Regions from separate parts of the Streptomyces parvus genome, predicted to be linked through region 2. Evidence: riboswitches for the same ligand, from Rfam matches in the RefSeq annotation. Region 2 holds a riboswitch; each other region holds the start of a gene.

Region 1 (10,064 bases), 570 kb from region 2:
ACGGCGCGGTGGCGAACGACGGGCTCGACGACACGGCCGCCATCCAGCGCGCGGTGACGGCCAACCAGAACGGCCGGATCGACTGCGTCTGGATCCCGGCGGGCCAGTGGCGCCAGGAGCAGAAGATCCTCACCGACGACCCGCTCGACCGGGGCCAGTGGAACCAGGTCGGCATCCGGGACGTGACGATCCGGGGCGCGGGCATGTGGCACTCCCAGCTCTACACGCTGACCCCGCCGCATGAAGCGGGCGGTATCAACCACCCGCACGAGGGCAACTTCGGTTTCGACATCGACGAGAACACGCAAATCTCCGACATCGCCATATTCGGTTCGGGCACGATCCGCGGCGGTGACGGCAACCACGAGGGCGGCGTCGCGCTCAACGGCCGGTTCGGCAAGGACACGAAGATCAGCAATGTCTGGATCGAGCACGCCAACGTGGGTGTCTGGGCCGGCCGCGACTTCGACAACATCCAGGAGCTGTGGAACCCGGGCGACGGCGTCGAGTTCACCGGCATGCGGATCCGCAACACGTACGCGGACGGCATCAACTTCGCCAACGGCACCCGGAACTCCACGGTCTACAACTCATCGTTCCGCAACACCGGCGACGACGCGCTCGCCGTCTGGTCCAGCAAGTACGTCAAGGACCAGACCGTCGACATCGGCCACGACAACAGCTTCCGCAACAACACCATCCAGCTCCCGTGGCGCGCCAACGGCATCGCGATCTACGGCGGTCACGGCAACAAGATCGAGAACAACCTGATCTCCGACACCATGAACTACCCGGCCATCATGCTGGCGACCGACCACGATCCGCTGCCCTTCTCCGGGCAGACGCTGATCGCCAACAACGGCCTGTACCGCACCGGCGGAGCCTTCTGGAACGAGGACCAGGAGTTCGGTGCGATCACCCTCTTCCCGCAGAATCTGCCGATCCCCGGAGTCACGATCCGCGACACGGACATCGTCGACTCCACCTACGACGGCATCCAGTTCAAGACGGGTGGCGGCCTGATGCCGGACGTCAAGATCCAGAACGTGCGGATCGACTCGTCCAACAACGGCTCCGGCATCCTCGCGATGGGCGGCGCACGCGGCAATGCGACGCTCACCGACGTGACGATCACCGACTCGCGCGACGACCATGTGCTGATCGAGCCGGGTTCGCAGTTCACGATCTCCGGCACCCCGAACGGCGCCCGCGCGAAGCGCTGAACGACCTGACCGGCTCCCGGGCCGGCGGATCCCCCGCCGGCCCGGGAACACCCTTTGCCCCGGGGATTCGGTGGGGTCACAACTCTGGGAAGTGCAAGGCCCCGGAGCTACCCTCCGCGCATGATTCCCACGGTTGTCTGGGGTACCGGCAACGTCGGCCGCGCGGCGGTCCGCGCCGTCGAGGCCCCTCCGGCACTGACGCTCGCCGCCGTCCTCGTGCACGGTCCCGCCAAGGTCGGCCGCGACGCGGGCGAACTCGGCGGTCTCGGGCACCCGCTCGGGGTCGCGGCCACCGACGGCATCGGCGCCGTCCTGGCCTCCCGCCCCCGGGCGGTGGTCTACACGGCGTCCGGCGACATCCGTCCCGATGACGCCCTGGCCGACATCGGCCGGGCGATCCGGGCCGGTGCGGTGGTCGTCACGCCCTCCCGGGGGACGTGCCCGACGATCGCCGCGGCTCCCAGAAAAGAACCTGTTCCAGTGATGAATCTTCGACGCGAAACACCCTTGGCCCCGCTGTCCTGCATGTCATTGTCGTTCATGTGACGTCCCTCACTCTCCGCAGAGTGCAACAGGTTCTCCTGCGGTTCGCGAGGTAAGTACACGAGAAACTCGGGGGTAACTTCCCGGCGACACCCCGGGACCACGAAGGGGCCCCGGACCGTGCGGTCCGGGGCCCCTTCGTGCTGTGCGGTCGCGCAGGGATCAGTAGGCGCCGAAGACGTTGTCGATCGAGCCGTAGCGGTCCGCCGCGTAGTTGCACGCGGCCGTGATGTTGGCGACCGGGTCGTAGCTGTCGGTCGAGGTGCCGGGCACGTGGTAGGCCTGGAACGTCGGGTCGATGACCTGGAGCAGCCCCTTGGACGGGGTGCCCTTGACCGCGTTGGAGTCCCAGTTGTTGATGGCGGCCGGGTTGCCGGAGGACTCGCGCATGATGTTGCGGTGGATGCCCTCGTAGGTGCCGGGGATGCCCTGCTCCGCCATGATCGCCAGCGATTCCCGGATCCAGCCGTCGAGGTCGTTCGTGTAGGTGACGACCTTCTTCTCGGCGGCCGGAGCGGCCTTTGCCACGGGGGCGGCGTTGATGCGCTCCGAACGGTCGGCGCGGTCCGCCGAAGCGCCGCGCGCGGCGGACGGAGAAGCCTTGGAGGTCTTACCGTCCGACGAGGCATCGGACGTGACTCCGATGTCCAGCTTGATACCCGGGTGAATGAGATCGGGATTCGATCCGATGATCTTCCGGTTTCCTTCGTACAGCTTCTTCCAGCCGCCGCTGACGGAATGCTCGCGAGCGATCTTGGAAAGCGTTTCGCCGGCCATCACGGAATGCTTGGCGGGGGCGGCCTTCGCGGCGGGATTCGCCTGGGCGACCACCGCGGCGGGCGCCACGGCCTGCGCCGCGGCGGCGGGGGCAGGAGCGGCGAAGGCGCTGGTGGCACCGATCACCGGGAGGGCGAGAACGGCTCCACCGGTGGTCACGGCGGCGAGGCCGCGGCCGAGCGAGATGGACTTGGGACGACGGTGCTTACCCAGTGCGGGCATGGGGGATTTCCTCTCCGGCGCCTGCGAGGTGAGCTGTCGGGTTCAGACGGGAGATGTCTGGCCGCACGGTCGTGCGACTTCACCCCAAGCCGTTCCGGTTACGGATCGGCGGCTTACCTGGGTCCCCCGCTCCTGCCGTACGTGAGTGGGTTTCGGATTCCCGGACGGCGGCAGGATTCGGCGTTCCATCCGGATTGACGGTGACCGTAGGCGAGAAACATCGGACGGAACAAGCCCTGCATTCCCGATTTCCCTTTCCGCGCATGATCGAATAGCGGAATTGCCGGATCGGGCCGCGCCGTCACGGCGTCAACTTTCCTCGCGCAGAAGGGAACCGATACGTCCGCTTCGGCGTCCGCCCTCTTGGACGTGACGCTCACCACTCCCTCGCGGCGATGGCGAAATTGCGCCTAAGCAAATGCCCCGGTAACCCTAATAAGCCCTTTATTGACCATGAGCCCCATAGGGGCCAAATCGACCATATCGGTAGAACAAAACGGGCCGATCGGGCACTCCAGGCGGGGTCGGCCGAAGGGCCCGCCCGGCGATCGCTTACGGTGTGAGGTGGAGACTAGTAAGCCAACCCTTACCTCCGACGTACGCTGTACCTGCCCGCGTTCGCCCGCCCCGAAGGATCACCACGCCATGACACGCCCCGTCCGCGTCGCCATTGTCGGAGCCGGCCCCGCCGGTATCTACGCTGCGGACGCGCTGCTCAAATCCGAGGTCTGCCAGGACCCGGGGGTCTCCATCGACCTCTTCGAGCGCATGCCCGCCCCCTTCGGTCTCATCCGCTACGGGGTGGCCCCCGACCACCCGCGGATCAAGGGCATCGTGAAAGCCCTGCACCAGGTGCTGGACAAGCCCCAGATACGGCTCTTCGGGAACGTCGGCTACCCGCACGACATCGGCCTGGACGACCTGCGGTCGTTCTACGACGCGGTGATCTTCTCGACCGGCGCCGAGGCCGACCGCGCGCTCGACATCCCCGGCATCGAACTGGACGGCTCCTACGGCGCGGCCGAGTTCGTCTCCTGGTACGACGGGCACCCCGAGGTCCCGCGCACCTGGCCGCTCACCGCGGAGAAGGTCGCCGTGCTCGGCGTCGGGAACGTGGCCCTGGACGTGGCCCGGGTCCTGGCCAAGACGGCCGACGAACTGCTGCCCACCGAGATCCCGGACAACGTCTACCAGGGTCTCAAGCAGAACAAGGCGCTGGAGGTGCATGTGTTCGGGCGGCGTGGGCCGGCGCAGGCCAAGTTCAGCCCGATGGAGCTGCGGGAGCTGGACCACTCCCCCCACATCGAGGTCATCGTCAACCCCGAGGACATCGAGTACGACGAGGGCTCCATCGCGACCCGCCGCGAGAACAAGCAGGCCAACATGGTCGCGCAGACCCTGGAGAACTGGGCGATCCGCGACGTCGGCGACCGCCCGCACAAGCTGTTCCTGCACTTCTTCGAGTCCCCGGTCGAGATCCTCGGCGAGGACGGCAAGGTCACCGCGCTGCGCACCGAGCGCACCGAGCTGGACGGCACCGGAAACGTCCGGGGTACCGGCCGGTTCACCGACTGGGACGTGCAGAGCGTCTACCGTGCCGTCGGCTACTACTCCGAGGAGCTGCCCAAGCTCCCCTTCGACGTCACCTCCGGCACCGTCCCGCACGAGGCGGGCCGGGTCATCGCCGGGGACGAGCACATGGCCTCGGTCTACGTCACCGGCTGGATCAAGCGCGGCCCGATCGGTCTGATCGGACACACCAAGGGCGACGCCAACGAGACGGTCGCCTGCGTCCTGGAGGACCGTGCCGCCGGCCGTCTGCCCGAGCCGGCGACGCCCGCCCCGGAGGCCGTCGAGGCGTTCCTGGAGGACCGGGGCGTCCGCTACACGACCTGGGAGGGCTGGCACAAGCTGGACGCCCACGAGCAGGCGCTGGGTGCGGCCCAGGGCCGTGAGCGGATCAAGGTCGTGGAGCGCGAGGGCATGCTGGACGCCTCCGGCGCCTGATCGGCAGGACGTCTTTCAGGCACCTTCTAGGAGGCCGGATCCGGGGCACCCGTCGTACGCCCCGGGTCCGGCCTCCTGAACGTGCGCCACAGATCGGGCCCGGGTTCCTGCGCCGTCCGGGGGCGCCGGGCGGCCCGAGGGGCCTCGGCCCACCGGGCGGCGAGCAGGAGGGCGATGTCGTCGGGGCGGTCGGTGGCCGCCCTCGCCTCGCCGATGACCTGGTCGGCCGTCTCGGCCAGGGGGACGGCGCCGATGCGTTCGACGGTGGCGCGCAACCGCTCGACGCCCTCGTCGATGTCCGTCCCCGGACGCTCGATCAGCCCGTCCGTGAACAGGGCCAGCATCGCTCCCGGTTCGAGCCGCATCTCCGTGACCGGGTAGGCCGCGTCCCCGTCGATCCCGAGCACGATGCCACCGGGCAGGTCCAGCACCTCCGTCCGGCCGTCGGGCCGCCGCAGCACGGGCTGCGGATGGCCCGCCCGTACGGCACGGGCCACGCCGGTCGCCGGGTCGAGGGCGATGTAGCAGCAGCTCGCGAACTGGCCCGGGTCGAGGTCGATGAGCAGCCGGTTCGTGCCGCTCATCACCTCCTGCGGATCGTGCTTGCTCAGCGCGAACGCCCGCACCGCACTGCGCAGTTGTCCCATCGTCGCGGCGGCGGAAACGCCGTGGCCCTGCACATCCCCGATGACCAGGGCGAGTTCGTGGCCGGTCTCGATGACGTCGTACCAGTCGCCGCCCACGTCCATGCCCTGGGTACCGGAGAGATAGCGTCCCAGCGTGTCCACCCCGTCCACCTCGGGCAGCCGGTGCGGCAGCAGGGCGTCCTGGAGCCCGCGGGCGAGCGCCGACTCGCTGTCGTAGCGCTGGGCGCGCTGCAGGGCCTGCGCGATCAGCCCGGCCAGGGCCGTCAGGACCGTACGCTCCTCCGGGCTGAAGCCGCGCGGCCGGTCGAAGCCGAGGATGCAGGAGCCGACGGGCCGTCCCGAGGCGATGAGCGGCAGGAACGCCCGCGCCCCGACGTCCGTGTCGATCGGGATGCCCGGATAGGCCTCGGCCAGGCGCTGCATGGACTCGAAGAAGATCGGGCGGCCCGTGGTGAGGGTCTCCACCCCGGGGATGCTGACGTCGAGCCCGACCCCGTCGAAGCGGTCGAGGAACCCCTTGGGGAACCCCGTCTCCCAGGCCAGGTGGAGGTGGCGTTCGTTCAGCAGGTAGATCGCGAGCTGACGGCCGCCGAACGCGGGCAGCAGCTCGTCCGTGACCACCGAGGAGACCTGGCGGGCCGTGACCGCCTCGGTCAGCGCGATGGCGAGCGCCACCGGCCGGTACAGCGCGGAGGAACGGTCGGCGGTCGAGCCGATGCCCAGCCCCGGCGCGGTGACGGAGCCGGGGGCGTAGGCCGGCTGGTCGGTCGCCTGGAGGACGACGCTCACCCCGTCGTGCCCGGGGTACAGGGACACCGACAGCCAGAGTGCGGGCGGGCGCCGCGCGAGGAAGTGGACGGGCTCGTCGGCGATCAGAGCCGCCCGGTAGTGGTCCTCGTAGGCCTCGTGCCCGAACCACGGCAGGGCCTGCCACACCGGATGGCCCACCAGCTCCGTACGGGCGTGGCCGAGCAGTTCCTCGGCGAGGCCGTTGGCGTACGTGATCCGGCCCAGCCGGTCCAGGGAGAGGATCCCCCGCGGCAGCCGGTCGGCGGCCTCCGGTACGACGGGGCCGGCGCCCAGGTCGACCAGGAAGCCGGTCAGATGGCTGGCGGACACATCGCCGTCCGGGTGCGTCCAGCGGCCGGACAGCTCCAGCAGATGGGACCGGCCGTCGGGGCCGCGCAGCCGCATCCGGCGGACGACCGGTTCGGCGGACTCCACCGTCTGCCGGGCCAGGGCCCACAGCCCGTACACGTCCTCGGGGACCAGCCGTTCGGCGAGCGCGTCGACGGTGCCCGGGAAGGCGGCGGGCTCGAAGCCGAGGATCGCGCAGAGTTCGTCGTCGGCGGCGACCTGCCCGGAGTGCAGGTCCCAGTCGAAGCGGCCGACGCGCACCGGGGGCGTGGTGGCGGCGGGCAGTTGCACGGGGACCGGCTCGGTCTCCCACAGGCAGTCGACGCCCCGTCCCTCCAGATCGGTGAGCGCGGCGCCGAGCCGGCGGCCCAGGCGGAGGAGCCGTTCGCCGTCGGCGGGGGCGACGGGCTGCCCCGGCGTGGAGGCCCGCAGGACGGCCAGTACGCCCATGCTTCCCCGGGGCCCGGTGATCGGCACCCACAGCGAACCGAACGGGAACGGCAGCCCGGCCATCAGCTGCGGGAAGCGGCGCATGGCCTCCTCCGCGTCGGAGAGCAGTACGGGCCGCCCCGAGCGGTAGGCCTCGGAGACCGGGAAGGGGCGGTTCACATGCATCCGCCACCAGGGCCGGAACAGCGGGCCCGGCAGTCCGGCGAGCACCGCGAGCCGGAGAAGTCCGGGCGTCCGGCTGCGCAGGTAGACGCCGCCCGCGTAGCCGTCGCTCGACTCGACGGCGCTGACGAGGGCCTGGGCGAGGACGAGGGAGAGCTCGTCCGGCACACGGCCGACGTCTGCCGCCCCGGCGCGGGAGAACTCGTCCGGCACACGGCCGACGTCTGCCGCCCCGGCGACGGTCCCGTGTCCGCCGGGCGGGGAAGACCGGGGCGTATCGTGCCGGGTCACACAGCCAGCATGCTCCCGGTCCTGGGCACCCCGCACCTCCGGCGACCGGCCGCCCCCCGACGGCCGGTCGCCTCTCGCGGGATCAGTACAGCTTGGCGACGGCGGTACGGGTGGTCTTCCGGAACCCCTCCAGCGGAGCGCCGTCCAGCTCGCCCATCTGCCCCCACTCGACGACGGTGACGGCCCGGCCGTCACGGCCCACGGAGAACAGCCCGATGTCGGTGGAGCCGACCTCCGGGTAGGACGTGTCGATGCTGTAGAGGTGCGCGCCCTCCTCGACGTCGATTCTGCCGTGGTAGAACGCCTCTCCCTCCAGGCCGGACTCCTGCTCCTTCAGCCGGTCGAGGCAGGTCTCCAGGGCGCTCCGCAGGTCGGCGGCGAGCTTCTTGGCCTGGGCGGTGGTGGCGGCGACCGTGATGGTCTGGCGGGCGTTGGTGTCCAGCTCGGTGCGGAAGTCCCGGTGGCGGGTGCCCGCCGCCGGGGCGATCCCGGTGGTGCACACGGAGCCCTCCGCCGGCACGCCCTGGCGTACCGGACCGGCCGTCCAGGGGGTGTGGGAGGCGGGCAGCCGGCTCGCGCTCAGGAACTTCGGCTGGACGGGAGCGGGTGCCGGGGCCGCGGCGGCCGGCACCTGGGCCAGGGCGGTGACGGCCAGGCCCGTGGCCATGACGGTGAGGAGGGCGGTGCGGAGGTTGCGCATGGTGAGGTTCCCCGTTTCGGATGGTGCGGTCAGGTGGTGCGTACCGTTCGGCCGTTCGTACGTACGGCGTCGCGCCGCGGCGTACGGAGCCCGTCGGGGGCCGTACGGCGGCGGGGTGGAACGGGCACCAGCCTGGGCCGGAGCCCCGGATCCGGACAAGCGCGATACGGCTTCCGGCCGGGCTGGAACCGTCCCACCCCTGGTGACGTGGGTGTTCTCGGGGGGCTGGAACGCCCTGGAACGGCGGGAGGGGAGGTCGAGCGTGTCGGGTGACGCCGAGGGGGCCGCACGGGCGGCGCTGGCGGAGCGGCTGAGCGCGCTGCGGGAGGGGTCGGGCCGGACGTACGCGTCGCTGGCCCGCCGCATCGGGGTCAGCGGTTCGACGCTGCACCGGTACTGCACGGGGCGGACGGTGCCCGCGGAGTTCGCCCCGGTGGAGCGGCTGGCCCGGCTGTGCGGCGTACCGGCCGGGGAACGGCAGGCGCTGCACCGCCTGTGGCTCCTGGCGGACGGCGAGCGCCTCGACCGGCAGGAGGCCTCGGGGGCGGTGCGGGAGAACGGGGAGAGGGTGGTGGCCGGGCCGCCGGCGGCGGGGATGGGGGCCGGGACGCCTGCGCCCGGGGCTCCGGCCGGGCCGCCGACGGAAGGCGCTGTGGCGGGGCCGCCCGCTTCCGGGGCCCCGCCCGGGCTGCCCGACGAGGACAAGCCGGAGGCGGTGCCGTCCCCCGGATCTGCACCCGCCTCCGAATCCCGTTCCGGCCCCGTCCCCGGCCCCGGGCAGTCCAGCGCCACCGGCCGTCGCGCTTCCCGGATGCCGACCCCCCGGTCACGCCGCGCACGCCGGTACGGGCAGGGGCTGGGCGTCCTCGCCGCGGCGGCCCTCGTCCTCGCCCTGGTCGCGGCCTTCGGACGGCCGTGGCCCTCGGGTTCCGACGGGCGCCCGTCAGTCGCCCACGTCCCGGGCGGGCCTCCGGCGGGCGCCCCGGAGTCCCCCTCATCCGACTCCCCGACGCCCGGGAAACCGCAGGGCACGGCAAGCGGGTCACCGCGGAAATCCCCGTCGGGCAGCCCCGCGCCGACCACACCGGCCGGGATCGGGCCCCGCAACGAGAGCGTCCCCCGGTCCTCCGGGCCCTCGTCCGGACCGGAAGCCGGGCGGGCGCCGTTCACCTGGACCGGTGACGACCACGTCTGGAAGAACGGCTGCGACCACGCCTACCTGCTCGACCGGGAGCCCGCCGCCGTTCCGCCGCCCCCGGTGGAGGCCGACGCGGCGTCCTGGGCGGGGGCGCTCGGCGCGGTGCACGCGGGCGAGACCGGTGTCCGGATCACCTTGCAGGGCCGGGACGACCGGGCCGTGGTGCTGGAATCCCTGCGGATCCGGGTGGTCGAGCGCGGCTCACCGGCCGAGGGCCGGGTCTACCGGATGAGTTCCGGCTGCGGCGGATCCCTCACTCCCAGGATGTTCGACGTGGATCTCGACGCCTCCCGCCCCGTGGCCCGCCCGGTCGCGGGCAACGACTCGGGCGAGCCCATCGAGGCGGCCGCCTTCCCGTACCGCGTCTCGGTGACCGATCCCGAGGTCTTCCTGATCACCGGCCGTACGGTCGGCTGCGACTGCTCCTGGGTCGGGGAGCTGACATGGAGCAGCGGCGGCAGGTCCGGCACGGTGCGCATCGACGACGGCGGGCGGCCGTTCCGTACGAACGGGGTACGGGGGCACTCCGTACTCGACTACGACACGACCGCCGGCCGCTGGGTGCCCGTGGCGGACGACAGCGAGGCCGCGTCCTGAGACGTGGCCGGGGCGCGGAGGCGGGCGGGGTCGGGGGCGCTCATGCTGGTGGGGCGGGCGGCGTGCCCGCCGGACCGGGGCCGGCCGCAGACGCTTCTGATGGAGGTGCC
Region 2 (10,064 bases):
ACCGGATCGCGGCCGTCGACCGCTGCGGCGCGGAGCTGCTCTTCGTCCACTCCCTGTTGCAGAGCCCCGCCGCCGAACTCTGCCTCGGCAGCGGATTGCACCCGCGCTGACCGGCCGTTCCCGCCGGCTCCACCCTTCACTCCACCGGCCGCGAGGCCGACAGAGAGGACCGTCATGTCCGATTCCGAGCACTATGACCCGCTGGGCCCCGGACGCCGCGCGAACGAGGACCCGCAGGAGAAGCGGATGCCGCGCGGCGTCATCATCCGGCTCTTCGCCTATCTGGTGGCGGGCCACATCGTCGCTGGCTTCCTCTACCTGCTCTTCGTGGTGGCCGGGAGCAAGTGACGCGCCGTCCCGGGGCGAACTGTCACCGGAGGGGTCAGCCCGCGTCGAGCAGCCGCTCGCGCAGCCGCTCCCGGGTCTCGGGGGAGATCTTCAGCCCCTCGGACAGATAGCGGTCCGTCGTTCCCCAGTTCTCCTCGATGGCCGCGAAGGCCGCCGCGAGGTAGGCGGGCCGCGCCCCGAACAGCGGGTCCAGCAGCTCCAGCACCTCGGGCGACATGCCGGCTCCGGACGGATCGGAGCGCTTCACCTTGTACCGGCGGTGGAGATCGTTGGACTTGAGGTAGTCCTCCTCGATCGCCTCTCGTACGACGCCGACCGCGAGCAGGGCGACCGCGATCGAGAGGCCGGCCCGGTCCTTGCCCGCCGCGCAGTGCATCAGCGCCGGGACGCTGTCCTCGGCCAGGGCGTGCAGGACCCGGCTGTGCTCGGCGGTGCGGTCCTCGATCGTCGCGCGGTACATCCGGATCATGCGGTCGACGCCCTTGCCGCCCGCTAGGACCGAACGCAGCTGCTCGATGTTGCCGCTGCCCACCAGCCGCCAGAACTCCGCGCCGTCGGCCGGGTCCGAGAGCGGAATGCTGACATTGCGGACACCGGCCAGCTCGATGTCGTAACCGTCGAGCCGGTGGTCGGCGGAGTGGCGGAAGTCGAAGATCGTGTGCAGTCCCAGCCCGTCGAGGAAGGCCGCGTCCTCGGCGGTGGCGTGCGCCAGATGGCCACTGCGGTAGAGCCGGCCGAAGGCGGTGCGCCGCCCGTCCGTCGTGGGGAGCCCGCCCACATCGCGGAAGTTGCGGACTCCGGTCAGCACGGTCTCTGTCGGCGGGACCTGCGGCACCTGCTGGGTCACGGGGGCTCCTGGGATCTCGGGCGTCGGCGCGGCTCTCCGGCGAGGGCGCTCCCGTGACGATACGACATCGATTCGACGGAAAATCATCACGGCCGCCTCCCCGGCGACGGGTGCCGGGGAGGGTGGGCTGACCCGGTGTCAGGAGCGCCGCTCGCGACATGTCCGTATTGGTGCATTTCGCAGAACATGCCCCGCTAATGGGGGAGATGGGATTTCGGAGGTGAGCGGGATCATATCCGTGACGGTCCGTGGTGAGCGCACCGTCGAGCTTTCCCGTTGCCCGTACGGAAATCCAAGATCCGTGATCCACGGAGTGTGACGGGAAATCCGGAGCGATATCGAATCGATGATTCCGCCGCGCAACCGATGGCTTGTTCCGCCCGTCCCGACCGGTTTACGGTCACCGTCAATCCGGACGGATCGCCTAATCCTGCCGCCGCCCGGAATTCGCACCCACCCACTCACGTGTGGCAGGAGCGGGGGAACCAGGTAAGCCGCCGATCCGGAGATCCGGACCGGCTAGGGGTGAAGTCGCCGCAACGCGACCGGGCATCTCCAGCCCGAACCCGACAGCTCACCTCGCAGGCGCCGGAGAGGAACTTCCCCATGCCCGAAAAGGGTAAGCACCGTCGTCCGAAGTCCGGCCCGATCTCCCGCGGCTTCCTCGCCGCAGGGACCGGCGGCGCCGCACTCGCCCTCCCGCTCATCGGCGCCACCGGCGCGAACGCCGCGGGCCAGGCCGCCCCGGCCGCCAAGCCGGCCGTCGCCTCGGTCGCAGCCGCGCACACCGCTCCGGCCGCGTCGAAGGCCGCCCCGAAGACGTACGCCGTGGTCGCCGGCGACTACCTGTCGAAGATCGCCGCCGAACACCAGCTCAAGGGCGGGTGGGAGAAGCTCTACCAGGACAACCGCTCCACCGTCGGCGACAACCCCAGCCTGATCCACCCGGGCATGAAGCTGACCCTCGGCGCCAAGGGCTCCGCCCCGGCCGAGAAGTCCGCCGCCCCCAAGGCCGCCCCGAAGAAGGCCGAACCGGCACCGAAGGCCGCGCCGAAGGAAGCCCCCAAGGGCGACACCATCTCCGCCGACGACTCCGAGAGCTCCGGCGCCTCCGCGCAGACCGGCTCCTCCGAGGCCGCCGGCTCCGGCTGGTCCGCCCCGCTGGCCAACGCCAACGTCACCACCCAGTACCGCGCTTCCGGCGCCAGTTGGTCCAGCGGTTACCACACCGGTTCGGACTTCCAGGCCGCCTCCGGCACCCCCGTCCTCGCCATCGGTCCGGGTACCGTCGTCTCGGCCGGCAACAGCGGCTCGTACGGCAACGAGGTCGTCATCAAGCACGAGGACGGCATGTACTCCCAGTACGCCCACCAGTCCTCGCTGAACGTCTCGGTCGGCCAGAGCGTCACCGGCGGCCAGCAGATCGGCCTCTCCGGCTCCACCGGCAACTCCACCGGCCCGCACCTGCACTTCGAGGTCCGCACCGGCCCGAGCTACGGTTCGGACGTCGACCCGATCGCCTACCTGCGTCAGCACGGCGTCTCCGTCTGACCGATCGGCGACGAGAAGTGTCCGAGAGGCGGTGCGCGGCGGCGCACCGCCCCTCGCTTTATTCCGGGTTTACCGAAAACTGACCGGGTGGTCTATCTCACCACCCGTCAACCCCGTATTACGGTCGCGTAGGTCACATCGGACGATGCAGGATAAGTCCTTGTGGCAGACGATTCGAGAAACAACCAGCAGCACACCATCGGGTCGTACGCGGCGATCGGCGACAGTTTCACCGAGGGCGTCGGCGACCCCGGCCCCGACGGGACCTTCGTCGGCTGGGCGGACCGCTTCGCGGTGCTCCTCGCCGACCGGCTCCCGGCCCCCGATCCGGCCGGCCCCGAGGACGCCCCGTACGAGGACTCCCCGCACGGGGACTTCCGCTACGCCAATCTCGCCGTGCGCGGACGCCTCCTCGACCAGATCGTGGAGGAACAGGTCCCGCGCGCCAAGGAACTGGCCCCCGACCTGGTCAGCTTCTGCGCGGGCGGCAACGACATCATCCGGCCCGGCACCGACCCCGACGATCTCGCCGAGCGCTTCGAGCGGGCCGTCGCCGATCTGAGCAACGCCGTCGGCACGGTCATGGTCACCACCGGCTTCGACACCCGGGGCGTTCCGGTGCTGCGCCACATGCGCGGCAAGATCGCCACCTACAACGTCCACCTGCGGGCCATCGCCGACCGCTACCAGTGCCCCGTGCTGGACCTGTGGTCGCTGCGCTCGGTCCAGGACCGCCGCGCGTGGGACGCCGACCGGCTGCACCTGTCGCCCGAGGGCCACACCCGCGTCGCGCTCCGCGCCGCCCAGATCCTCGGCCACGAGGTGCCCGCCGATCCCGACCAGCCCTGGCCGCCGCAGGCCCAGCGCAGGCCCTTCGACGCGCGGCGCGACAACATCCAGTGGGCCCGCGAGTACCTGGTGCCCTGGATCGGCCGACGGCTGCGCGGCGAGTCCTCCGGCGACCACGTCGCGGCCAAGCGCCCGGACCTGCTGCCGCTGTAGCAGGCCCCTCAGGGCTCCAGCAGGGGAAGGGCACGCCGGGACGGGTCCGGCACGACGAGCCCGTCCGGCGGCGTGCCCGTGCCGTACCCGGCCGGTATCCGCTCCAGGACACCGCCGGCGAACACGTCGTACAGCGGCAGCGACTCCAGATGCACATAGCCGATGTGGCAGTCGCACACGGCGAGCGGACACGCCCGCGGGCCGAGCGCCCGCCGGTAGCTGCCGTCGTAGAGATTGCCCAGCTCCGCCTTGACGAAGTGACAGCGCCGCACCGTACCGTCCCCGTCCACCGAGATCACCGACTCGCCCGTCCGGCAGGGCAGTCCCGCCGAGTGGTGCGGATCGCGGCTGTAGGGGAACAGCGGATCCAGCTCCGTCCAGCGCGCCGCCTCCTCATCGGTGTACGAGCGCCCCTCGGCGGCGTTCACCCAGAGATAGACCGCGTCCGGCAGCTGGGCCCGCAGCCGCCGCGCCTCGTCGAGATGCTCGTCGAACCCCACCACCCCCACGCTGTAGCGGATGCCCTTCGCCGACAGGTCCCGGCATTTGCCCAGAAAACGGTCGTACGGGGTCTGCCCGGGGTGGTACGTGCACCAGAGCGCGATCCGCTCCGGATCGGCGTCCGCCAGCCAGTCGGTGCGGCCGCTCAGGTTCGTCTGGATCGCGACCCGGTTCATGTGCGGAAGGCGCGACAGCTCGGTCAGCGCCCGCCGGTACCAGGAGCGCACCAGCCCCTCACCCCACGGTGTGAACAGCACCGACAGCCGGTCGCCGCTCTGCGCCGCGGCCCAGCCGGTGAACCGCTCCAGCGCCTCCCGGTCAGCCGTGAGCTGGGCGCGGCTGTCCCGCCGCTTGGCGAACGGACAGTAGGGGCAGTCGTAGTCGCAGGAGGCGAGCGGTCCCCGGTAGAGAATCGTCAGGTCCATCTCCGGCTCACTTCCGCTCGTACGCGGCCATCGCCGCCCGCACCCCGGGGGAGAACAGCGCGGGACCCAGCGCGTCGGAGTGGGCGAGGCCGGACGGGGACAGCCTGAGGAGACCGTCCGGCGCCGACGTGTCCAGCCAGCCCCGCCGCGCGAACCCCGCCAGCTCGGCCGGGAAGTCCGCGGCCGGATCGGTGCCGAAGCGGGCCCGGTACTCCGCCACCGGCAGCCCCGCCGCCTGGAGCAGCGACTGCAGCAGATGCCGCCGGCGTGCCTCGTCCGCGTCGACGTACCGGCCGACCTCGGCGCGGGAGAAGTCCTCGGTGGCGGTGAAGTCGTCGATGATCGACCGGATCTCCCGCATGTCCACCGCGTAGTCGAAGGAGTAGTGGAGGGCGGAGGTGTACGAACGGGCACCGCAGCCCAGGCCGATCATGCCGTCGGTCTGGCAGGCGTAATCCTCCGGGCCCTCCTGCTCACGCGGGGCGTCGGTCCGCCGGAACATCCGCATCGACACCTGCTCGTAGCCGTGCGCCACCAGATGGTCCCGCCCCACCGCGTAAAGCCGCAGCCGCTGCTCGTCCCAGGCGGCGTCCTCCAGTGCCCGCGCCGTGGGGCCGGTCACGGTCGGCCCGAGGCGGTGCAGGCCGGTGAGCGGGCGCACGTACAGCGGATAGAGATACAGCTCCTCCGGCCGCCAGGCCAGTGCCGCGTCCAGCGAGGCGAGCCAGCTGCGCTCGGTCTGCCCCTCGATGCCGTAGATCAGGTCGACGTTCAGCACGGGGATCCGGGCATCACGGATCCGGCCGAGCGCCGCTTCCACGTCGGCGCGGCGCTGCGGACGGACGGCAGCCCTGGCCTCCTCGTCCACGAAGCTCTGCACGCCGATGCTGATCCTGGTCGTGCCCCGGTCGGCCAGCACCGCCAGCCGGTCGGCGGTGGCGGTGGACGGTGAGGTCTCCACGGACAACGGGACCGCGCTCAGCTCGGCACCCATCCGCTTCTCGGCTATGTCGCAGAGCCGCTCCAGCTCGCCCGCCGTCAGAAACGTCGGAGTCCCGCCGCCGAACGCCGCCGCCGCGAACCGCACCGGCTCCTGGTCGCCCAGCGCCTCCCGCACCGCCAGGGCCTGCCGGTCCAGCGCGTCCAGATAGCGCGTCGTCAGCTCATCGGGCGCGCCGATCCGGGTGAAGAGATTGCAGAAGCCGCACCGGACCTCGCAGAACGGTATGTGGAGATAGAGGGAGAGCGCGTCCTTCGGCTCCGCCGCCCAGAGCGACCGCAGGGCCGGGCGGTCCGCCAGCGGCCGGTAGGCCGTCTTGTGCGGATAGGCGTAGACGTAACTCTCGTACGGCCGGAGGGCGGGCGGCGCCGGAGTGCTGGTGGTGATCGTCATCGGGCGGCCTCCGGCCCCGGCGCTGCGGGTGGTTCGAGGAAGAAGTGGGCGTAGGGGACGGTCCAGACGGCCGGGTGGCCGAGCCGGTGACCGGTGTAGCCGTCGTCGCCGTAGGCGGTGCCGTGGTCGGAGCAGACGATCGCGAAGCACCGGCGGCGGCTGCTCGCGGCGGCGAAGAGCCGGCCGATGTGCCGGTCCACATACTCCAGGGCCGCCGCGTGCGTGGCCCGGGAGTCGCCCGCCGCGCGGGTCGCGCCGGGCAGATGGAACCAATTCGGCTGGTGCAGGGCGGACACGTTGACGAAGAGGAACAGCCGCTGTTCCCGGGGGAGCGCCGCGACGACCTCCTCCGCCCGCGCCACCTGCTCCTCGAACGAGGTCGGTGAGGCGACGCCGAAGCCGGGCTCCCAGTGGCTCTCCTGGAACATGCCGGGCAGCACCGAACCGAGTGGCCCCTGACGGTTGAAGAAGCCGACCCCGCCGATACACAACGTGCGATATCCCTCGGCGGCCAGCCCCGACACCAGATCGGGCGTGTCGAACACGAACGTGCCGTCCGCCGTCGTCTCACTGCCCGCGAACCGCGCCGCGAAGAGCCGGGGATGCGGCCCGGGGGAGGCGGGCGTCGGCAGGAACCCGGCGAACATCGCCTGGTGCGAGGCGTAGGTGAAGCTGCCCGGGGCGTGCCGCTCCTCCCAGCCGCCGCCGGGCAGATGCCGGGCGAGGTTGGGGATGCGTCCGGCGGCCGCCAGCTCTACGGCGACATCGTGGCGCAGGGTGTCCAGGGTGACCAGCAACAGGTCGTGGCTGCCCACGACGTCGCCCATGTCGGGCCGGTCGGGCCCGGCGGGCGCGGGAAAGACGGCGGGGTCAGCAAGCGGTGACGGCACGGTGGTTCCTTGCTCGGTCCAGTACGGCGGCGACCTGCGCCGCATAGGTGTCCAGGCCCTCGGCGCCGCTGCCCGGCAGACCGGTCAGTCCGGGCAGCAGATCGCCGAAGGCGTTGACCTCGCCGACGGCGAAGCGCCGCCAGCCGGCCGTGGGCAGGAGGTCGACACCCACACAGGGCGTCCCGGGGAAGCAGGCCGCCGCCCGCTCGCACATCGCCAGCGCCTCACGCCAGCAGCCGCCCGCCGCCGCCACGGCTCCCCGGACCTCGTCGAGGTCACCACGCGCGCCGCCGAGATGCAGATTGGTCATGGGGCTCGTGCTCGTCCGCACCACGGCGTGGGTCGCCCGGCCGCCGACCACCACGATCCGCAGGTCCGCGGCCCGACCGCGCTGCGACGCCTTCGGGAGCCAGCGCTCGATGTGCAGCCCGTCCGGGGCCAGCGCGTCCACGACGGCGCCGACCTCCCGTTCCGAGGTGTAGCGCCTGACCCGCAGTGAGTTGAACAGCCGCCCCGACGCGTCCCGTTCCACCGATGTGCTCGCCCGGACCCGGCCGGGACCCGCCGTCTCCACCGCCAGCACCCCCGAGGCGGAGGAGCCGTGCGCGAGCTTCACGAACGCCCGGGGCATGCGGTGCTCACGCAGCAGCTCCCGTACGTCGGACCAGCCGCGCACCAAGGTCCCCGCCGGTCCTGAAGTCGGCGAAGCGGGCACGGGGACCCCCGCCCGGTCGAGCAGCCCGTGGCACAGCCGCTTGTCGAAGAGCACGGCGATGTCGGCGGGGGAGCCCAGCACCTCGGCGCCCGCTGCGGACGCCGCACCGGCCACCGCCTCCACCGCCGCGGTGAAGTGGGCATACCACCGGGCCGAGCCCTCCACCCGGGTCGGGTCGTCGACCCCGCGGAGCAGCCGGTCCACCTCGGCGTCCTCACCGGGCGAATCGATCCGCACGCTCTCGCCGGGAGCGAACGCCGCGTCCCCGCGCAGCACCTGGAGCCAGGGCACCACCCGGGCAGCGGGCAGACCGGCGGACCTCACGGCCTCCTCGAAGAAGGCGACCCGCCGGTTGTCCGGGTTGCCGACGACGGCGAAGCGCGGCTCCCGGCCGCCCCCGCCGCTACTCGCTGACCGCGACATAGCGTTCCGGTTCGTCGTCCTCGTCGTCCGGGTCGGCGTAGTCCTCCTCGGCCTCGCCGCCCTCGACCACGGCCGGGGCGCAGGCGGCTCTGATGCGGTCCAGCACCGGCTCCGTGAGGTAGTGATGGCGCAGGTCGAGTGTGGACAGGTGGTTCAGGGGCTGGCCGTTGAGCAGGGCCTCGCCGCCCGTGTCGCTCAGGGTGCCCATGGACAGCGCCAGAGTCTCCAGCTGGGCGACGACGGGAGCGGACCCCAGGGCAAGGGCGATCTCGTCCTGGATCTCGCTGTTCTGCAGTCCGAGGTGGCGCAGCCGGGGGAACACGCCGCCCGACAGGAGCGGCCGGATGTCGTCGACCGTGGCGTCGCCGCCGTACCACGAACTGCCGAACCACAGGTCCAGGCGCTCCAGCGCGGGCAGTTCGCTCGCGGCGACGGCCCGCACCAGCGCGCCGGGCAGCCCGCCGGACTCGAAGCGCAGCGACTTCAGCGCCGTATGACGCAGGGGGAACATGGCGAGCCCCGCCTGGCCGCAGCCGCGCACGGCGAACTCCTCCAGCGAGGGCAGCGCTTCGAGCACGGGGGTGATGTCGCACATGCGCAGCCAGGACACCTCGCACTCCTCACTCACCACATCGGCGAGGAAGAGCCCGCGCAGCGCCGGGAAGCGCGGCGCGTCGTTGACGAGTAGGTCTCTCACCTCGTCGAACGGCGTGTAGTCCCCACGCCACCAGGGGCCGATGACGAGCGCCCGGACCCGCGTCGTGTCCACCGTGTCGACGAACTGGCCCCACAGGGTGGTGAAGTCGGTGTCCTCGTCGTCGTACGAGCACTCCAGCCGCCAGGCCACGGTGTCGGGGGCGGGCAGGGGGCCGGCCGACGGCGCCGGGGTGTGGACCGGCAACCCGTGGAAGCGGTCGAAGTGCTGAATGCCGATGTATGTCATGTCGCCCTACTCCGATACGGCGGTGTAGCGGCCCTCGGCGCCCCGGTCGCCCCACGGCTCGCACTTCTCCGAGAGGTCGACCCGGACCCCGTGCGGCTCCAGAGCGGAACGGACCCGCTCCTCCATGGCCTCGCTGAGGAAGTGGTGGTGGAGATCGAGGAGTTCCAGGTGGGTCAGCGGCTGCCCTTCGAGCAGGGCGGCCGCCCCCTCGTCGCCCAGCGTCCCGTTCGACAGGTCGAGCACCCGCAGCTGGGCGACGAGGGGAGCCGAGGCGATGGCCGAGGCGATCTCGTTCTGGATCTCGCTGTTGCGCAGGCCCAGGTGGTTCAGCCGGGGGAAGCGGGTGCCGGAGAGCAGCGGAGCGAGGTCGGCGACATCGGTATCGCCCTCGTAGGCGGACACCCCGAGCCAGAGGTCCAGCCGTTCCAGCGAGGGCAGTTCGCTGTCCAGCACCCCGCGCACCACCTCGACCGGCAGCCCGCCCGCCTGGATCGTCAGCGACCGCAGCCGCTCGTGCTTCGTCGGCGGGAACACGAGATCCGAGCCGCCGCGCACCCCGAGCTCGGTCAGCGCCGGGAAGGCGGCCAGCAGCGCCGTGACATCCGACTGCTGGATCCAGGTGATCTCGGCCTCCTCCGCCTCCAGATCACCGACGAACACCGCCTCCAGCGAGGTCAGCCGGCCGGCGGCGGCGATCACCAGGTCGATCGGCACGGAGGAGTTCTCCTCGTAGGCCTCGCCCCACTGACCGATGATCAGGGCCCGGACCCCGGCCGGGTCGACCGCATCCAGGAAGTGGGCGAACTCCTCCTCCCAGGGCCGGTCCCGGCCTTCGTCGCCGCCGTACGGATCGACGAAGACGCGCCAGGCCGCGGCGTCCGCGGCGGGTCGGGAGCCCCCGTCGGTCGTGTGCTGGAAGTCGACGGCCGGAAGGCCGCCGAACTCGTGCAGATGCTGCGCACCGTACATGGCCCTGAGCTCCTGATCCTGGGGACGGCTGTTGTTCGCAAGGTCTATCAAGCCGCA
Region 3 (10,064 bases), 790 kb from region 2:
CGCCCTCGATGAGCGTGATGCCGGTCCGGAAGGCGAGGTCACCCCCGGCCGGGGACGGGTCACGGCGCCCCGAGCGCCGTGCCAGCGCCCGCACCTCCTCGGCGTCGAACGTGCTGCCCCGCCCTCCGGCGGCCCGCACGCTGCTGAGCTGGCCCCGGCTGACGTAGGCGTACACCGTCTCCGGCTTCACGCCCAGCAGTTCGGCCGCCTGCCGGGTGGTGAGCCGGGGGGCGTCGTGAGGCTCGGGCTCTGGTTGATCCGTCATGGAAACCACCGTATCCACTCCGCATACACATTGATTCAGTCAACATTGACAGATCTTCCGTCAAGCATGGACAGTCGAATCAATGTTGCATGCACGGAGGAGAGAGCAGCCATGACCACCACCCCTGTCGCCCTCGCGGTACCCCGTGGCCTCGCCGGTGTCGTCGTCACCGACACCGCCCTCGGTGACGTCCGCGGCCGCGAAGGCTTCTACCACTACCGCCAGTACTCGGCGATCGAACTGGCGCGGACCCGCGGCTTCGAGGACGTGTGGTACCTGATGTTCCACGGGGAGCTGCCCGACCGGGCCGCGGCCGCCGACTTCGCGGCCCGTACGGCGAGCCTGCGCACGCTCCCGGCCGACGTGACCGATGCCCTGCCCGCCATCGCCCGCGCGAGCGCCGTCTCGGGCCCCCTCGCGGGGCTCCGCACCGCGCTCTCCCTGCTCGGCGCCTCGGCCGGCTTCCGCCCGGTGTACGACATCGACGCCGAGCGCCGACGCGAGGACGCGCTCGCCGTCTGCGCGGCCGTGCCCACGATCCTGACCGCCCTCCACCGCCTCGGCCAGGGGCTGGAGCCGGTCGCACCCCGCGCGGACCTGCCGCATGCCGCGAACTACCTCTACATGCTGACCGGTTCGGAGCCCGGGCCCGACCAGGCCAGGGCGGTCGAGCAGTACCTCGTCTCGACCGTCGACCACGGCTTCAACGCCTCCACGTTCACCGCCCGCGTCGTCGCCTCCACCGGAGCCGACCTGGCCGCCTGCCTGGTGGCGGCCGTCGGCGCGCTCTCCGGACCGCTGCACGGCGGAGCCCCCAGCCGGGCCCTGGACACCCTGGACGCCATCGGCACGCCGGACCGGATCGACGGCTGGATCCGCGAACAGGTCCTCTCCGGCCGCCGCATCATGGGCTTCGGCCACCCCGTCTACCGCACCGAGGACCCGCGCTCCCGGATGCTCAAGTCGATCGCCCAGGGTTTCGGCGGTCCGCTCGTCGACTTCGCCGTGGAGGTGGAGGCCCAGGTCGAGGCGATCCTCGCCGAGCTCAAGCCGGGCCGGGAGCTGCACACCAACGTGGAGTTCTACGCCGGGGTGGTCATGGAGCTGTGCGGCCTGCCGCGCGCGATGTTCACCCCCACCTTCTGTGCGGCGCGAGTGATCGGCTGGAGCGCCAATATCCTGGAGCAGGCGGAGGACTCGAAGATCATCCGCCCGGCGGCCCGCTACGTCGGCGCACCCCCGCCGCAGCCGGTCCCGGCACCCTGACGACGCTCCCAGGAAGGCTCCCGTTGACCCCGCCCCCCACCCCGCAGATCCCGGTCGTCGTCCTGGCGGGCTTTCTCGGCTCCGGCAAGACCACGCTCCTGAACCATCTGCTCCGCAACCGGGCGGGCACCCGGATCGGCGTGATCGTCAACGACTTCGGGGCCATCGAGATCGACGCCATGACCGTCTCGGGGCAGGTCGGCTCGACGGTCTCGCTGGGCAACGGCTGCCTGTGCTGCGCCGTGGACGCGAGCGAGCTCGACACCTTCCTGGAGACGCTGACCCGGCCGTCCGCCCGGCTGGACGTGATCGTCATCGAGGCGAGCGGACTGGCCGAACCCCAGGAACTCGTCCGTATGCTCCTGGCCAGCGACAACCCGCACATCGTGTACGGGGGCCTCGTCGAGGTCGTCGACGCGGCGGAGTTCGACTCCACCCGCCGACGGCACCCCGAGCTGGACCGCCATCTGGCCGTCGCCGACCTCGTCGTCCTCAACAAGACGGACCGGGTGGGGGAGGCCGAGCGGGAGCGGCTGCGGGCGACGGTCGCGGAGCTGAGCGGCCCCGCGGCCGTGATCTCCGCCGAGCACGGCCGGATCGACCCCGAGCTGCTCTTCGACCCCGCGCTGCGGACGGACGGTGAGGAGACGGCGGGTCAGCTGAGCTTCGAGGACCTGCTGCGTCAGGAGGAGTGCGAAGAGCACGAGGAGTGCGACGGCCACGGGCACACCGGTCATCTCCACGCGGCCTACGAGAGCGTCGACTTCACCGCCGACGTGCCGATGGACCCACGCCGCTTCATGGCCTTCCTCGACTCCCGGCCCGAAGGGCTCTACCGGATCAAGGGGTTCGTCGACTTCGGCGCGGGGGACCGGGACAACACCTACGCCCTGCATGCGGTCGGCCGGTTCCTCCGCTTCGTCCCCCGGCCGTGGGCGCGCGGCGAACAGCGGCTCACCCAGCTCGTCATGATCGGCGCGGGCATCGACGCCGCAGCGCTGCACGAAGGGCTGGCCGCCTGCCGCGCGGAGCCGGGGCGGCCCGACGCCCCGGACACCGAACGCGCCATGTGGGGGGTGCTCCGCTACGTACCGGAGCCCGCCCGCGAAGGGGACGCCGAGGCCGACGCAGTCGACGTACACGAAGCCGCCGTGGACGCATAGACCAGGGAGCGGCCGAAGCGGCGCAACCAAGGAGCGGCCGAGGAGGCGTCGTACCTCCCCGGCCGCTCCTGCCGTACGGCAGCGTCAGTACAGCGGCGGTCCCGCGATCACGGCCACCTGCTCCAGCAGGGGCGTCCCCGAACCGTCCCGCCTCGGGTCCGGCTCCGGCAGCTTCGCCGGAGTGCCGTTCTTCTGGGCGGCCCGGGCCGGGGTGGGCCCCGCCCAGGCGAACACCAGGACGTCCTCGCCCTTCAGGAACCGCTGGCAGCGCACCCCGCCGGTCGCCCGGCCCTTGCGCGGATACTGGTCGAACGGGGTGAGCTTGGACGTCAGCACCGAATCGTCCAGCGTGCCGTGCGAGCCGGCCACCGTGAACACGACCGCCTCGGCCGCCGGGTCCACCGCCGTGAACGACAGCACCTCGGCCCCGGCCGCCAGCTTGACGCCCGCCATGCCTCCGGCGGGCCGGCCCTGCGGACGCACCGAAGCCGCCGGGTAGCGGAGCAACTGGGCGTCGGAGGTGATGAACACCAGGTCCTCCTCGCCCGTCCGCAGCTCGGTCGCGCCCACGATGCGGTCACCGTCCTTGAGGGTGATGACCTCCAACTCGTCCTTGTTGGCCGGGTAGTCCGGCACGACGCGCTTCACCACGCCCTGGAGCGTGCCGATCGCGAGCCCCGGAGAGTCCTCGCCGAGCGTCGTGAGGCAGATCAGCTCCTCGCCCGCCTCCAGCGTGAGGAACTCGGAGATCTGCGCCCCGCCCGAGAGATTCGGCTCCGCGTGGGTGTCCGGCAGCTGCGGCAGGTCGATCACCGAGAGCCGCAGCAGCCGGCCGGCCGACGTGACGGCCCCGACGTCACCGCGGGCTGTCGCCGCCACCGCCGACACGATCACGTCGTGCTTGGTCCGCCGGGCGTCCTCGGAGATCTCGACCGGATCCGCGTTCGCCGTACGGGCCAGCAGGCCGGTCGAGGAGAGCAGCACCCGGCACGGGTCGTCCGCCACCTCCAGCGGCACGGACGCGATCTGCGAACCGGCCGACTCCAGCAGCACCGTGCGCCGGTCCGTGCCGAACTTCTTCGCCACGGCCGCCAGCTCCGAGGAGACCAGCTTGCGCAGCTCCGCGTCCGACTCCAGGATCGCGGTCAGCGCCTCGATCTCGCCGTTCAGCTTGTCGCGCTCGCTCTCCAGCTCGATCCGGTCGAAGCGGGTGAGGCGGCGCAACGGGGTGTCCAGGATGTACTGCGTCTGGATCTCGCTCAGCGAGAAGTGCGCCATCAGGCGCTCCTTCGCCTGCGCGGAGTTGTCGCTGTCCCGGATGATCCGGATGACCTCGTCGATGTCGAGGAGGGCGACGATCAGACCCTCGACCAGGTGCAGCCGGTCGCGCCGCTTGGTGCGGCGGAACTCGCTGCGCCGGCGCACGACCTCGAAGCGGTGGTCGAGATAGACCTCCAGCAGCTCCTTGAGGCCGAGGGTGAGCGGCTGGCCGTCGACCAGCGCCACGTTGTTGATGCCGAAGGACTCCTCCATCGGCGTCAGCTTGTAGAGCTGTTCCAGCACCGCTTCCGGCACGAAGCCGTTCTTCACCTCGATGACCAGGCGCAGCCCGTGCGCCCGGTCGGTGAGGTCCTTGACGTCGGCGATGCCCTGGAGCTTCTTCGCCGAGACCAGGTCCTTGATCTTGGCGATCACCTTCTCCGGGCCGACGGTGAAGGGCAGTTCGGTGACGACGAGGCCCTTGCGGCGGGCGGTGACGTTCTCCACGGAGACGGTGGCGCGGATCTTGAACGAGCCGCGGCCCGCCGTGTACGCGTCCTTGATGCCGGTGAGCCCGACGATGCGGCCGCCGGTGGGCAGGTCGGGGCCCGGGACGAAGCGCATCAGCGTCTCGACGTCGGCGCCCGGGTGCTTGATCAGGTGCCGGGCGGCGGCGATGACCTCGCCCAGATTGTGCGGGGGCATGTTGGTGGCCATGCCCACGGCGATCCCGGAGACCCCGTTGACCAGGAGGTTGGGGTAGGCGGCGGGGAGGACGACCGGCTCGCGTTCCTGACCGTCGTAGTTCGACTGGAAATCGACGGTGTCCTCGTCGATCGCCTCGGTCATCAACGACGTGGCATCCGCCATCCGGCATTCGGTGTACCGCATGGCGGCCGGCGGGTCGTCGTTGCCCAGGGAGCCGAAGTTGCCGTGGCCGTCGACCAGGGGAAGGCGCATCGAGAACGGCTGGGCCATGCGGACCAGGGCGTCGTAGATCGAGGCGTCGCCGTGCGGGTGCAGCTTGCCCATGACCTCGCCGACGACCCGGGCGCACTTCACATAACCGCGGTCGGGGCGCAGTCCCATCTCGTTCATCTGGGACACGATGCGGCGGTGCACCGGCTTCATGCCGTCGCGGGCGTCGGGCAGGGCCCTGGAGTAGATCACCGAGTACGCGTACTCGAGGAAGGAGCCCTGCATTTCGTCGACGACGTCGATGTCGAGGATCTTCTCCTCGAAGTCGTCCGGCGGCGGGGTCTTCGTGCTACGGCGGGCCATCGCGGCTGCGACTCCTTCACGGATTCTTTTCGGGCGACCTGAGCTTGTTCGGGACAACACGAGCTGCTGACGCGGTCCATTGTGGACCGCCCCACTGACAACGCCGACCTCGACCCGTCCGAAGGACGGTCCGAAGCCGACCGGGCGGCACGCCGTCGACGGCGCTCGCGACACCATCGACGGAAACATCCGCCGAACGGGAACTTCGCCAGGTGCCGCTGCGCTTGCTTAGAGTGGCAGGTCTGGCAGGAAGTCCAGTATCGCGATCGAAGGGACGTACATGCCCATGGGTCACACGGCCACCGCACAGGCCGGCTCCGGCGGCTTGACAGCGACCGAGCACCGCCTGGCCAACGGCCTGCGTGTGGTGCTCTCCGAGGACCATCTGACCCCGGTCGCCGCGGTCTGCCTCTGGTACGACGTCGGCTCGCGCCACGAGGTCAAGGGACGCACCGGCCTGGCTCACCTCTTCGAGCACCTGATGTTCCAGGGTTCGGGCCAGGTCAAGGGGAACGGTCACTTCGAGCTCGTCCAGGGGGCCGGCGGCTCGCTCAACGGAACGACCAGCTTCGAGCGGACCAACTACTTCGAGACCATGCCCACCCATCAGGTGGAGCTGGCCCTGTGGCTCGAAGCCGACCGGATGGGCTCCCTCCTCGCCGCGCTCGACGAGGAGTCCATGGAGAACCAGCGCGACGTCGTCAAGAACGAGCGCCGCCAGCGTTACGACAACGTGCCCTACGGCACCGCGTTCGAGAAGCTGACCGCCCTCTCCTACCCCGAGGGCCACCCCTACCACCACACCCCCATCGGCTCCATGGCCGACCTGGACGCGGCCACGCTGGAGGACGCCCGCGCGTTCTTCCGTACGTACTACGCGCCCAACAACGCGGTGCTCTCGGTGGTCGGCGACATCGATCCCGAGCAGACCCTCGCCTGGATCGAGAAGTACTTCGGCTCCATCCCCTCCCACGACGGCAAGCAGCCGCCGCGCGACGGGACACTGCCCGAGATCATCGGCGAGCAGCTGCGCGAAGTGGTCCACGAGGAGGTCCCGGCGCGTGCCCTGATGGCCGCCTACCGCCTTCCGCACGACGGCACCCGCGCCTGCGACGCCGCGGACCTGGCGCTGACCGTGCTGGGCGGCGGGGAGTCCTCCCGGCTGCACAACCGCCTGGTCCGCCGAGACCGTACGGCCGTGGCGGCGGGCTTCGGCCTGCTGCGGCTCGCCGGGGCGCCCTCGCTGGGCTGGTTGGACGTGAAGACCTCCGGCGGCGTCGAGGTGGAGACGATCGAGGCCGCCGTCGACGAGGAGCTGGCCCGGTTCGCCGCCGAGGGGCCCACCCCCGAGGAAATGGAGCGGGCCCAGGCGCAGTTGGAGCGCGAGTGGCTCGACCGGCTCGGCACGGTCGCCGGCCGCGCCGACGAACTGTGCCGTTACGCGGTCCTGTTCGGCGACCCACAGCTCGCCCTGACCGCGGTGGGCCGCGTCCTGGACGTCACCGCGGAGGAGGTGCGCGCGGCCGCCGAGGCGGCCCTGCGCCCCGACAACCGGGCGGTGCTGGTCTACGAGCCCATCGAGCCGGCCGACGAGGCCGCCGAGGGCGAAGAGGGCACCGACGCGCACGAGGGGGCGGCCAAGTGAGCGACGCCGCCGTGACTGGAGTAGCCATGGAGTTCCACCCGCAGCCCACGCCCGGCACGGCCCGCCCCTGGGCCTTCCCGGCGCCCGAGCGCGGCGCTCTGCCCAATGGGCTGACCGTGCTGCGCTGCCACCGCCCCGGCCAGCAGGTCGTCGCCGTGGAGATCTTCCTGGACGCGCCGCTGGAGGCCGAGCCCGAGGGCCTGGACGGCGTGGCCACGATCATGTCGCGGGCGCTCTCCGAGGGCACCGACAAGCACAGCGCCGAGGAGTTCGCCGCCGAGTTGGAGCGCTGCGGCGCCACGCTCGACGCGCACGCCGACCACCCCGGCGTCCGGGTCTCCCTGGAGGTCCCGGCCTCCCGGCTGGCCAAGGCGCTCGGACTGGTCGCCGAGGCGCTGCGTGCCCCCGCCTTCGTCGAGAGCGAGATCGAGCGACTGGTGGGCAACCGCCTCGACGAGATCCCGCACGAGCAGGCCAACCCGTCCCGGCGCGCCGCCAAGCAGCTCTCCAAGGAGCTGTTCCCGGCCACCGCCCGGATGTCCCGGCCGCGCCTGGGCACCGAGGAGACGGTCCGGCGGATCGACCAGGCCGCCGTGCGCGCCTTCTTCGACGCCCACGTCCGCCCGTCCACCGCGACGGCCGTGATCGTCGGCGACCTGACCGGCATCGACCTGGACGCGCTGCTGGCGGAGACCCTCGGCGACTGGTCGGGCAACACCGCCCAGGCCCGCCCGGTGCCGCCCATCACCGCGGACGACACCGGCCGCGTGGTCATCGTGGACCGTCCCGGCGCGGTCCAGACCCAGCTGCTGATCGGCCGCATCGGCGCCGACCGGCACGAGCGCGTGTGGCCCGCGCAGGTGCTCGGCACGTACTGCCTGGGCGGGACCCTCACCTCCCGGCTGGACCGGGTGCTGCGCGAGGAGAAGGGCTACACCTACGGCGTGCGCGCCTTCGCCCAGGTGCTGCGCTCCTCCGGCCCCGACTCGGGCGGCGCGGCGATGCTCGCGATCAGCGGCTCGGTGGACACCGAGTCCACCGGACCGGCCCTGGACGACCTCTGGAAGGTCCTGCGGACGCTCGCCGCCGAGGGGCTGACCGACGCCGAGCGCGAGACGGCCGTGCAGAACCTGGTGGGCGTCGCCCCGCTGAAGTTCGAGACCGCCGCCTCCGTCGCCAGCACGCTGGCCGACCAGGTCGAGCAGCACCTCCCCGACGACTACCAGGCCCACCTCTACGCCCGGCTCGCCGAGACGGGCACCGTGGAGGCGACCGCCGCCGTGGTCAACGCCTTCCCGGTCGACCGGCTGGTCACGGTCCTCGTGGGGGACGCCGCGCGGATCGCGGAGCCGGTGAAGGCCCTCGGTATCGGAGAGGTGACCGTCGTCACCGGCTGACACCGCCGCGGAGCACGGCCGCCACCGTGCGACCCACTGCCGTGAACAGGACCCCGACGGAAGAGACTTCGTCGGGGTCCTGTGTTTTTGCCTGTTTAGTCCGCTTCACCACCTTTGGTGGGGTGGTTGCCTGTCTGCCCTGTGGGATGCACGACAAATCCCCTTATCCGTTTGGTGATGGGAAGCCGCCCCGCCTAGCGTCGGCCCGGCTGTCCGTCACCCGTATGCCGCAGCCGCGGCGCCGGGCAGTCATCGCCGAGTCCCCGTCAGGCGCGAGCCTGGGGAGCCGGGGACCCACGCAGTCCCTGGGGTGAATCGGAGGCCCGTGCCGCGAACCGGCGCGGGGATCCGTAGGAGACCTTCCTGCTCCGAACCCGTCAGCTAACCCGGTAGGCGAGAAGGAAGGAAAGGAACCAGCCCCTCCATGGCGTTCACCCGTGCCACCGGGAAGCACCGTGCCCCGAGCCGCCTCACGCGTCGCAGCGCCCAGGCCGCCGGCATCGCGGCCCTGGCCACCACCGGAGTCCTCGGCTCGCTGTCCTCCCCGGCGCTCGCCGCTGACACCGAGGCCGCCAAGGTCGCCGACACCGGCCTCGCCCAGGCCCTCTCCGTCGACGCCACCCTCGCCGAGCAGATCGACGCTCAGGCCCGCGCCCAGGAGCGGCAGGCCGACGCGGTCGCGAAGGCGAAGGCCAAGGCAGCCGCCGAGGCCCGCGAGAAGGCCGCCAAGGCCAAGGCGAAGGCCGAGGCCGAGGCCCGTGCCGAGGAGGTCCGCGAGGAGGAGGCCCGTGCCGCCCGCGCCGCCGAGCGCGCCCGGCTGAACGCCTTCCACCTCCCGGTCGCCGGCTCCCACGTCACCACCGGCTACAACACCGGCGGCTCCCTCTGGTCCTCCGGCAGCCACTCCGGCGTGGACTTCCAGGCCGCCTCCGGCAGTTCCGTCGTCGCGGTCGGCGCCGGCACGGTCGTCGAGGCCGGCTGGGGCGGCGCGTACGGCAACAACATCGTGCTCCGGATGGCGGACGGCACCTACACCCAGTACGGCCACCTCTCGTCGATCGGCGTCTCCGTCGGCCAGAGCGTCTCCTCCGGCCAGCAGATCGGCCTCTCCGGCTCCACCGGCAACTCCACCGGCCCGCACCTGCACTTCGAGGCCCGCACCACCCCCGACTACGGCTCCGACATGGACCCCGTCGCCTACCTGCGCTCCCACGGTCTGAACGTCTGACCCGCCGCGCGCGACCCACCGTCCGAAGGCCCCGGCACCCGCCGGGGCCTTCGGTAATTCCCGCGTGAAGATATCCCTGGATTCCGGCCTGCCATCGGAAATTCCGCCGGATTGTCATAGAGTCACGGAACAGACGTCGGGCGGCCGCGTTTCGCGGGGATCAAGGCGGAGGTTCGGATATGCGCATTCCCGCGCATTCGGTATGCACGGCAATCCGTGACGACATCGTCTCCGGTGTCTACGAGCGTGGCAGCCGCCTCACCGAGGAGTTGCTGGCACGCCGCTACGGGGTCTCCCGCGTCCCGGTCCGCGAGGCGCTGCGCACCCTGGAGTCCGAGGGGTTCGTGGTCACCCGCAGACACGCCGGCGCCTGCGTGGCCGAGCCCACCGTCCAGGAGGCCGCCGACCTTCTGGAGGTGCGGATGCTCCTGGAGCCGCTGGGCGCGGCCCGCGCCGCCCAGCGCCGCACCGAAGCCCACCTGAAGGTGCTTCGCGGTCTGGTCAGACTGGGCCAGGAACGGGCCCGCCGGGGCGAGGGCGAGGACTTGCGCTCGCTGGG

The links. A riboswitch is a leader RNA that binds a small molecule or an ion and turns the genes downstream of it on or off. The one in region 2 is predicted to bind cyclic di-AMP.
Region 1: another riboswitch for cyclic di-AMP. It lies ahead of RNL97_RS31485 (transglycosylase SLT domain-containing protein); the one in region 2 lies ahead of RNL97_RS28900 (M23 family metallopeptidase).
Region 3: another riboswitch for cyclic di-AMP. It lies ahead of RNL97_RS25455 (M23 family metallopeptidase); the one in region 2 lies ahead of RNL97_RS28900 (M23 family metallopeptidase).

What each region holds. Positions count from the first base shown of each region.
Region 1 is NZ_CP135079.1:6,783,933-6,793,996, reverse strand. Features, by position in the region: gene RNL97_RS31495 (CARDB domain-containing protein) at 1-1,223, shown strand, start outside; partial or broken gene RNL97_RS31490 (dihydrodipicolinate reductase) at 1,344-1,652, shown strand; gene RNL97_RS31485 (transglycosylase SLT domain-containing protein) at 1,929-2,765, opposite strand; cyclic di-AMP (ydaO/yuaA leader) riboswitch at 2,769-2,927, opposite strand; gene RNL97_RS31480 (FAD-dependent oxidoreductase) at 3,411-4,772, shown strand; gene RNL97_RS31475 (SpoIIE family protein phosphatase) at 4,799-7,336, opposite strand; gene RNL97_RS31470 (hypothetical protein) at 7,542-8,159, opposite strand; gene RNL97_RS31465 (transcriptional regulator) at 8,422-9,954, shown strand.
Region 2 is NZ_CP135079.1:6,210,918-6,220,981, forward strand. Features, by position in the region: gene RNL97_RS28885 (helix-turn-helix domain-containing protein) at 1-110, shown strand, start outside; gene RNL97_RS28890 (DUF6126 family protein) at 175-348, shown strand; gene RNL97_RS28895 (tyrosine-protein phosphatase) at 383-1,195, opposite strand; cyclic di-AMP (ydaO/yuaA leader) riboswitch at 1,640-1,798, shown strand; gene RNL97_RS28900 (M23 family metallopeptidase) at 1,802-2,746, shown strand; gene RNL97_RS28905 (SGNH/GDSL hydrolase family protein) at 2,909-3,748, shown strand; gene RNL97_RS28910 (STM4011 family radical SAM protein) at 3,757-4,674, opposite strand; gene RNL97_RS28915 (STM4012 family radical SAM protein) at 4,682-6,067, opposite strand; gene RNL97_RS28920 (STM4013/SEN3800 family hydrolase) at 6,064-6,894, opposite strand; gene RNL97_RS28925 (STM4014 family protein) at 6,938-8,095, opposite strand; gene RNL97_RS28930 (STM4015 family protein) at 8,076-9,038, opposite strand; gene RNL97_RS28935 (STM4015 family protein) at 9,045-10,007, opposite strand.
Region 3 is NZ_CP135079.1:5,419,919-5,429,982, forward strand. Features, by position in the region: gene RNL97_RS25425 (citrate synthase) at 1-265, opposite strand, end outside; gene RNL97_RS25430 (citrate synthase/methylcitrate synthase) at 377-1,531, shown strand; gene RNL97_RS25435 (CobW family GTP-binding protein) at 1,555-2,694, shown strand; gene RNL97_RS25440 (DNA gyrase/topoisomerase IV subunit A) at 2,779-5,235, opposite strand; gene RNL97_RS25445 (M16 family metallopeptidase) at 5,516-6,880, shown strand; gene RNL97_RS25450 (M16 family metallopeptidase) at 6,907-8,277, shown strand; cyclic di-AMP (ydaO/yuaA leader) riboswitch at 8,521-8,687, shown strand; gene RNL97_RS25455 (M23 family metallopeptidase) at 8,702-9,505, shown strand; gene RNL97_RS25460 (GntR family transcriptional regulator) at 9,685-10,064, shown strand, end outside.